2 regions of the Pseudoalteromonas sp. J2K-J599 genome follow, and region 2 is predicted to be linked to the other one. Evidence: predicted binding sites of a transcription regulator. Region 2 holds the regulator's gene; the other holds the start of a gene.

The links. The regulator sigma-54, encoded in region 2, starts transcription at its own class of promoters, with help from an activator protein. The targets are predictions, from matches to a motif close to GTTGGCACGNNNNTNGNNT.
Region 1: fliS (flagellar export chaperone FliS) is a predicted target of sigma-54. The motif match lies at 3,099-3,117, and genes of this name have one in related genera.

Annotation. Positions count from the first base shown of each region.
Region 1 is NZ_CM200271.1:1,050,290-1,055,011, forward strand. It holds gene AC5NT5_RS04750 (flagellin) at 1-84, shown strand, start outside; gene AC5NT5_RS04755 (flagellar protein FlaG) at 233-658, shown strand; gene fliD (flagellar filament capping protein FliD) at 725-2,158, shown strand; gene AC5NT5_RS04765 (hypothetical protein) at 2,304-2,603, opposite strand; gene fliS (flagellar export chaperone FliS) at 2,612-3,013, opposite strand; gene AC5NT5_RS04775 (sigma-54 dependent transcriptional regulator) at 3,424-4,722, shown strand, end outside.
Region 2 is NZ_CM200271.1:630,709-635,430, forward strand. It holds gene rapZ (RNase adapter RapZ) at 1-137, opposite strand, end outside; gene ptsN (PTS IIA-like nitrogen regulatory protein PtsN) at 156-608, opposite strand; gene hpf (ribosome hibernation promoting factor) at 613-900, opposite strand; gene AC5NT5_RS02800 (RNA polymerase factor sigma-54) at 927-2,426, opposite strand; gene lptB (LPS export ABC transporter ATP-binding protein) at 2,496-3,221, opposite strand; gene lptA (lipopolysaccharide transport periplasmic protein LptA) at 3,218-3,763, opposite strand; gene lptC (LPS export ABC transporter periplasmic protein LptC) at 3,753-4,307, opposite strand; gene kdsC (3-deoxy-manno-octulosonate-8-phosphatase KdsC) at 4,304-4,722, opposite strand, start outside.

The sequences.
Region 1 (4,722 bases), 420 kb from region 2:
AACCAAATTTTGCAACAAGCAGGTACGTCAATCTTATCGCAAGCGAACCAGTTACCACAAACAGCACTTAGCTTATTAGGTTAATAAGTTATAGCTTAATGGTTAGCTAACTAATACATAAAGTCAGTATTAGTATTTAAAAAAAGGAGGTGGCTTTAGCTACCTCCTTTTGTGGTTTAAGAATATAAACTAAGCTATTGTTGGTTTAATTAAGTACAAATAGGAATCTGTTATGAATACAATTAATTCCAATGCAGAAATTACAACATTACCGGCTTCCGTTGCTGGTGATGATAAGCAAGTAGGGCAAGCCGCTCGCTCTTTAACTGAGCGAGCGGTAGATGATGTAAAGCAGATGGATGCACAAAATCAACAAAAGCTACAGCAAAGTCAATATAAAAATAATGACCAAGATGAAAAAGCTCAACCGTTAGAGCGCGAACAGCTAGAACAAATGGCGCAACAATTGCAGGACTTTATGGGCGAAATGAACCGCAGCTTGCAATTTAAGGTTGATGAAGATTCAGGACGTGATGTAATTAAAGTGCTTGATAAAAACAGTGGTGAGGTCATTAAACAATATCCTTCTGAGGAAGTATTAAGTTTGGTTTCCAAGTTGTCAGAGTCGGCAGGTATTTTAATTGATCAAACAGTTTAGTCGGTAGTTTGAGTTTGAATTACTAATACTAAGCTAGTTTATTTTTGAGTATTTAAGAGGTGAAGTATGTCTATTACATTTAATGGCTTAGGTTCTGGGTTAGCAGTGTCAGATATTGTTGATGCACTAGTTAATGCTGAACAAGCACCTGCTGAAGCTCGTTTAAATACTACAGAAAGTAAGTTAACGACGGATATTTCGGCCGTTGGCGCATTAAAGTCTGCCCTTGAAAAAGTACAAACATCAATGGAAGCATTGGGCGATACTGATAACTACCAAAAGCGAACAGCATCTGGCAATGACGATTTTATATCTATTAGTTCAGATAAAGACGCTCAGCCAGGCAGTTACAACGTAAAAGTAGACGCATTAGCACAAGCTCACAAATTATCTTCCCCTGCATTTGCAGCAGACGAAGCAATTGGTGCTGGCGTAATTACAATTGGCTCTGGTGCAAATAGTTTTTCTACAGTTTTATCGGCTACAAACACGTTAGAAGATTTACGAGACCAGATTAATAACGGTCCTTTTACTGGCAGTGATAGCAATGATTCGGTTGTAGCGACCATAGTAACTAGCGATACAGGTCAGCATTTAGTGCTTACAAGTAAAGAAACCGGTGAAGACAACGCTATAACAATTACCGTACAAGACGAGGACGGTAATAATACTGATACAGGTGGCCTATCTCGGTTAGCTTATGATGTATCAGACGCAGACCCTGCTAATCACACAACTAATTTAACACAAGTTAATGCTGCTCAAAATGCACAAATAACGATTGATGGCACGTTGACGATATCAAGCAATACTAATGAATTTAGTAACGTGATTGATGGCGTGGATATAACAGCTAAAAAATTGCATGATCTTGACGACGACTTAAGCGACATATCAGTTACCGAAAACAACAACAATATTAAAACAGGTTTAAATGGGTTTATTGCTAGTTACAATGAGCTTCTAACGCTTAGTAATAATTTAGGTGCATCAGGTGCTGATGGTGCAGGTGTTATGGCTGGTGACTCACTACTTCGTGGTGTTATGTCCAAGCTGCGTAGTGAAATAACTGAATCAGTTGATTTAGGCGATGGTAACTCGTTATCGCTTTCGCAATTAGGTGTTGAAACAGACCGCTACGGTGTTTTAACCCTAAATACTGAAACATTGGATGAGCAAATAGACGCTAATGTAAATTTAGTGCAGCAGTTTTTTGTAGGCGATGACGATAATGGCTTCGCACAGTCGTTTGATGAGCTAATGAGCTTTTATACAGACTCTGACGGCATTATACAAAACCGGATTGATAGTAAAACGAATCAGCTAGATAATTTAGATGATGATCGCTTGGATCTTGCCAGTAAAATGGAGTCGCTATCGTCTCGACTATATGCTCAATATAATGCGATGGATTTACTAGTGGCGAGCCTTAATAACACCAGTAGTTATGTTCAAGCTCAATTAGAGAATATGCCAGGCGTTGTTAGGCAATCAAATTAATAGCTGAGTTAAAAATATTATAGATTTAATAAAAAACCGCTAAGTTTAAACTTAGCGGTTTTTTGTGTGTATTATTCTTTGATTCAAATAGTAAGCTATAGCCATGTATTTAGTTAGAATAAAGGTCGTTTATTAGGTCTGTTTACTAGGTGTTTTTATAAGCTTTAATGGCCTTACCAGACTTTTTATGTTTAATAATAGCTTTTGATGATTCGTTTTTTGAACTATTTGCTTTTACTAAAATAGTATTTATTCGTAGTTGAATTAATTCTAATTGCTCTGTACTTGGGCCTTCGCTACTTTCGCACCATTGCTTTAGTTCAGTATTTAAAGTGTCTAAAAAAGGCTGAGCTTCATCTGCATTATTATCATTTACCAACACTTCAATGTTACTAAGTAATGCTTGTATCTGCTCAGCATGGCTTACTGGTGTTTGCGAGTCCATAATTTAAATTAAACTGCAGGGCTGCGTTGATCTAGCGGGATGTTATCCCAGCCTTCTTTAATTTCTTTAACAATATTTGATACTTCAATAATAGCTTCAATATCGTTATTTATGTTCGCTTGCGTTAAACGGCGTTGGCAGTAATCGTAAAGTGCCAATAAATTGTTAGAAATACTAGGGTCTTGTTCTACTTCTAAATTAAGTGCGTCTTGCAGTGCACCAAATAATAAAACACAGGCTGAAATGTTTTCACCCTTCTTTTGTATTTCTTTGCGCTCAATAAACCCTTTTGTTGCTGCTAAGCGACCGATAATATTACTGAATATAAGGTTTATTTGTTCGTAAGGGGCCATTTCGGCAATACTACTGGCACGAACTTGACCGTATTTTTTTACTGAGACATGAGCCATGGGGAAATCCTAAAATTTAAAACGATAAAATTATGTGAAAGCTAATATAAAAAATCAATAAAGCTTTTATACTTTTATAAGAACAAAGCAATATTAATGCCAAGCATTTTCACTTATTTATGTATCGGCATTTGTAACTTCAACTTAAATTTATAATTGAGTTTATTTACTAACAATAGCATTTTTATAGCCGAGTAAATTAATTTTTAGAGCTAAGTTATAGCTAGGTAATAAATAAGTTAAAACTATAACCCATACTTAATGATTAACTATTAAGTATGGTTAACTTAACTAGCCCGTCTGTTTTTTGGCGTTTATGTCAAAAAACTGCCGCTATCACTTGCATCCATGCTGAACTGGCTTACAATTTAACTAATTATACAAATTAGTGAAAGTACGGCTCGCTAAATATGATCTTGATTTTAGATAATAATAACAACCGCGCAATAGGATTAAATGCTTCACTTGGCTTTATTGGTGAAGCTGTCCAACTATTAAGCGAAGACTGCTTTGAACAAGAATGCAAAAAATATCAGCAGCAAGAATGCATGATTATTTTAGGAGCGTTACAATCACTTGACCACGAAAGCTTAATTAAACGCTATCCAACATTGCCGTTTTTATTAATTGGCGAAACGCTAAAACCACTATTAAGTATAGCTAATGTGGTGGGGCTTATTTGCGAGCCATTTAATCACGAAGTGACAACTCAGTTACTTCACGACTGTCAGCAATATCAGCGTATGCTGCCTAATGAGCATAAGCATACTAAACCGCATAAGATTTTTGATGGACTTGTTGGTGAAACAGAGGCCGTAAAAGATGTTCGCTTTTTAATTGAACAAGTGGCAAAAACCGACGCTAATGTTTTAATTTTAGGCGAATCAGGCACAGGTAAAGAAGTGGTTGCCCGTAATGTTCACTTGCTTTCAAAGCGTATTAATGGACCGTTTGTACCAGTTAACTGTGGTGCTATTCCTGCAGAGCTGCTCGAAAGTGAACTATTTGGCCATGAAAAGGGCGCGTTTACTGGTGCTATATCAGCTCGTAAAGGGCGCTTTGAACTTGCTCAAGGTGGAACGCTATTTTTAGATGAAATAGGCGATATGCCACTGCAAATGCAAGTTAAGTTGCTGCGAGTATTGCAAGAACGCAGCTACGAGCGTGTTGGTGGCACAAAGGCTATTCAGGCTGATGTACGCGTTATTGCGGCCACGCATCGTAATCTTGAAACAATGATTGAAGAGGGGAGTTTTAGGGAAGATTTATATTACCGCTTAAATGTATTTCCTATCGAAAACCCATCGCTGAGTGAACGTGCTGATGATATTCCGCTGCTTTTAAAAGAGTTAATGCGCCGTGTTAACGACCAAACAGGTTCTACCGCTAAGTTTACTGAGCGCGCAGTTGAGAGTTTAAAAGAACATGCTTGGCCTGGTAATATTCGTGAGCTTGCTAATTTAGTGGAACGTATGGTTATTATGTTTCCTGAAAAAGTGGTTGATATTCCCGACTTACCTAATAAATATCGTTACATTGAAGTTGAAGCATACGAGCCAGAATACCCCGAAGAGTTAATGGAAAAAGACGCCTTTAACGATATATTTAGCACCGGTTTCAGTGATTACGAAAGTGAGCCAGACGCTGAGTTTAGCCAAACGGGTAGTGGGCTATTACCTGATGATGGTATTGAGCTTAAAGATTATTTA
Region 2 (4,722 bases):
TCAGACACACTGCGAACTAATGAAGGTAGTAGGTTTACTGGAATATTATCTACGCAATAATAACCTAAATCTTCTACAACGCGCAAAGCAACCGACTTTCCAGAACCGGAACGGCCGCTTATGATAATTAACTCCATTTAACACCCTTTATAAAACTATGATTGATCGACAATAACTTGGTAAAGCTCAGTATCAGATTTTGCACTGCGTAACTGTTTACAAAAATCTTTGTTGTTTAGTTTATCAGCAATGGTTGCTAGAGTCTTTAAGTGCTGCTGGTTATCGCCATCTGGTACGATGAGTGCGACGAAAATATCAACAGGGCGATTATCGATTGCATCAAAGTTTATTGGAGTTTCGCTAACGAGCACTAAAGCCAAAGGCTCTTCTGCACCGCTCATTCTTCCATGAGGAATAGCAATGCCACGTCCTATACCTGTACTACCTAATTTCTCTCTGCTCATTAAAGCATTAAGAATATCTTGTTGCGGTAAATACGGAAGTTTGTCGTGAGCAAGTTCGCTAATGAACTCTAAAATTCTTTTTTTGCTATTAAAAAGGACCGCAGCTTTGCTGCAGTCCTGGCATATAAGTGAACTTAATTTCATCATATTAGTGTCGAGCAAGCTTCTCTTTGTGTTTGATTACTTGGCGATCGAGCTTGTCGATCAACGAGTCAATAGCGGCATACATATCTTGATGTTCTGTAGAGGCAAATAGCTCAGCACCGCTTACGTGTATTGTGGCTTCTGCTTTTTGATTTAATTTTTCTACATCGAGAATGACATGAACATTATTAATATGATCAGAGTGTCTTTCAAGCTTCGCAAATTTAGTATTAATATAGTCTCTTAGTGAATCGGTTAATTCTACGTGACGACCAGTTAAGTTTAGTTGCATAAGCATTACCCTCTTAGTTTAGCGTCTTAAATCAGACTTTTACGCTGATTTGACGGTGGAATAGCAAGAGATTCGCGGTATTTTGCGATTGTACGTCTCGCTACTTTAATTCCTTGCTCAGCCAATATATCCGCTATTTTGCTATCACTCAATGGTTTTGCTGAGTTTTCTGCTGCGATTAATTTTCGGATAAGCGCACGTATTGCTGTAGATGAACATTCACCACCGTTTTCAGTACTTACATGGCTTGAGAAAAAATATTTAAGCTCAAATATACCACGGGGTGTATGCATGTACTTTTGAGTAGTTACGCGAGAAATTGTCGATTCGTGCATTTCTACCATTTCAGCAACATCATTTAAAACCATTGGTTTCATGGCTTCAGGGCCATGTTCAAAAAAGCCTTGTTGTTGCTTAACAATACAATTAGTAACTTTTAATAGCGTGTCGTTTCTACTTTCTAAGCTTTTAATAAACCATTTAGCTTCTTGTAAATGTGAGCGAATAAACTGGCTGTCGCCACTTGATTTTACAGTGCGAGACATTGCTGCGTATTGGCTATTAACACGAATTTTAGGCATGCTATCTGGGTTTAATTCGACAACCCAGCGGCCTTTAATTTTTTTAACTGACACATCAGGAATAACATACTCAGATTCTTCCCTTACAATAGTATCTGCAGGTTTTGGGTTGAGAGTATGTATTAGTGTCATTACTTCTTTAAGCTCTTCTTCTTTAAGCTTTGTTTTTTTCATTAATGTACGATAGTCGCGAGCTGCTAATAGATCAATATGCTCGGTTAAAATCATTTTCGTTTCATTAATGTAAGGTGTTTCTTTATCAAATTGATTAAGCTGAATACACAAACACTCTTGTAAACTACGTGCAGCAATACCAACAGGATCAAACAGTTGGATGCGTTTTAATACCGCTTCAATTTCATCAAGTTCAACTTCGTTATCATCTTCGTTTTCTTGATTAAAGCTTTCTAAAATCTCTTCGCAGCTTAGTGTTAAAATACCTGAATCATCGACGGCCTCTACAATCGCAATAGCGATGGCTTCATCGGTAGGGCTAAATGGCGTTAGTTGTAATTGCCACATTAAATACTCATGCAGCGTTTCAGTAGAGGCGCCTTGGTATATTGATTCGTCTTCAGGCATTGGACCTGATGAGGCTGCAGGAGCGGCACTCATGTACTCATCCCAACTGACATCCATAGCCATGTCGTCACTTAGCGTGTCTTTTGCAAGTGCTTCACCAGTATCTTGTTCGTATTCGCTCGGAGCATCATCAGCAGATGCGCTAACAGTTATGTCATCGGTATCAGCTTTTTGCTCGTTTTTACCAGCAGCGTCTTCGGAATAGTCTGCCTCTTCAACCTCTAATAGTGGATTACTGTCGAGAGCTTCTTGTATTTCTTGCTGGAGATCCAATGTACTGAGTTGCAACAAACGAATAGCTTGTTGCAACTGTGGAGTCATTGTAAGTTGCTGGCCCATGCGCAGCTGTAGTGATTGCCTCATGTATCTCTAACAATCCTTTTATGTTGTTATAATTAATACTAGCAGATGCTTAAAGACATGGCGTAAATGTTACAGCCTAAATTGCTCGCCTAAGTAAACATCGCGTACTGTTTTATCATTTAATACGTGTTCTGGAGTACCTGATGCAATCAGCTCCCCATGAGAAACAATGTAGGCTTTTTCACAAACATCAAGGGTCTCTCTTACGTTATGGTCGGTAATTAATACACCAATCCCACGATTTTTAAGATGTTCTATTATTTTCTTTATATCTAATACCGAAATAGGGTCAACACCGGCAAACGGTTCATCCAGTAATATAAATTTAGGATCTGCTGCCAGCGCTCGTGCTATTTCTACACGACGACGTTCTCCCCCCGATAATGCCATACCTTGGCTATCACGAATGTGTTGTATGCTAAATTCATCTAATAAGTTATTGAGCGTGTCTTCTCTGGCTTGTTTATTTAGTTCTTTGCGCGTTTCTAAAATGGCCATTAAGTTTTGATAAACAGTCAGCTTTCTAAAAATCGATGACTCTTGTGGTAAGTAGCCTATGCCTAATCTAGCACGACTATGCATAGGTAAAAGAGTAATATCGTTATCATCAATAGATATTTTACCTTTGTCGCTAGGAACAAGCCCTACAATCATATAAAAAGTCGTTGTTTTACCAGCACCGTTAGGGCCAAGTAAGCCAACTATACTGCCAGCTTGTACTTCAAGGCCGACGTTTTTTACAACTTCACGACCTTTATAGCTTTTTGCCAATAGTTCTGCTTTTAATGTGCTCATGGTTGACCTTTATCGCCTTTTTTACTTTTTTTAGTTTCGATCGGTACTAAAATTGTGTGAACGCGGTCAGTTGAGTTTTCATCTTTTTCGGCACTGATGAGCTGCTGCTCTATGTCGTAGGTAATGCTTTTAGCATTTATTTTTTGTCCGGCTTGCGATACTTGTGCATTACCAACAAGCGTTAAAAAACGCTTAGATACATCATAACGTACTTCGTCAGCACTGGCGCTCATAGTCGTGCCGTCTGATTGCTTTTCTTCAAAGTGCGCAGGGCTACCTGTGGCAATTAATAATTGTTTATTATCACCAAGTTCATCACGTTTGTGTACTTCGAGGCGATCGGCTGTAATGCGGCGATTACCGTGAATAATCTCAACGTTTTTCTCAAAAATACCCACATTAGCTTTCAATTGACCTTCTTGCTTGTCGGCACTTATTGAAATTTGATTGGCAGCAGGTTGCGTGTTTTGCTCTGCAGCACTACTATTAAACGCTAGTATAAGTGTAGGAATTATAAATGATTTTAATATTTTATTGGTCATAATATATGGTTCGCGTATGGTTAATTAGTTTTATCACTTCGGTTTTCAAGTCGGCTTCTAGGCCTTTACCGGTGATTTTTAAATTGGGTCCAGTGATAATGACGGGTTGCTCCGAACGCATTGTTAATAACTTTATATCAACCTGAATATTATCAGCATTGATTTTGTCTATCATGGCGTTATCGGTTAAATTTTTGGCAACCACATTACCTTCTAAAATTAATTGTTTATCTTCATATAATGTTGCTTCGTCTGCATTTATTTGCCACGTTTGTTGCTCGTTATATAAAGTAAAAATGGGTTTTTCAAAAAACGTGAAACCTAATTGCTGGTATAGCTCCATTTTAGCCGCAGTGACTTTGTGGCTAATTTTACCTTGCTCATCATAGGCTGTCTGTTTGAGCTCAATAGCTATGTAATCAGGCTTAGCAACAACTTCAGGCTCAGCCTGAGGCACAATATTTGTTTGTGTAAAATAAGGGTACCAAAGCCAAACCATACAGCTAATGAATAAAACGCTTAATATTATGCGCGCTGCATTCATGAACTAGTGCCTTGTGTAGTCAATGCTTTACCATTTTCAAGCATGAGCAAATCGGTGAGTTCTCTCACAGCGCCAAAACCACCAGGCATTTGCGTTACATAATGTGACAAACGCTTAATAAGAGGGTGGGCATCATTTACTGCAACGGCAAAGCCTACTAACTCCATAACAGGCATGTCAGGACCGTCATCACCAATATAAGCAATTTGTTCATCGCTAAGGTTGAGTTTATCTTTTAATTCTTGATAGGCAATGAGCTTATTTTCTTGGCCTTGATAAATATGCTGTACGGTTAAGCTGCTCATACGTTGTTGTACTATCTGTGAATGACGACCAGTAATAACAGCTACTTCAAAGCCACTGTTTATAAGTGCTTTAATGCCAAAACCATCTTTTGTATTAAATGCTTTTAGCT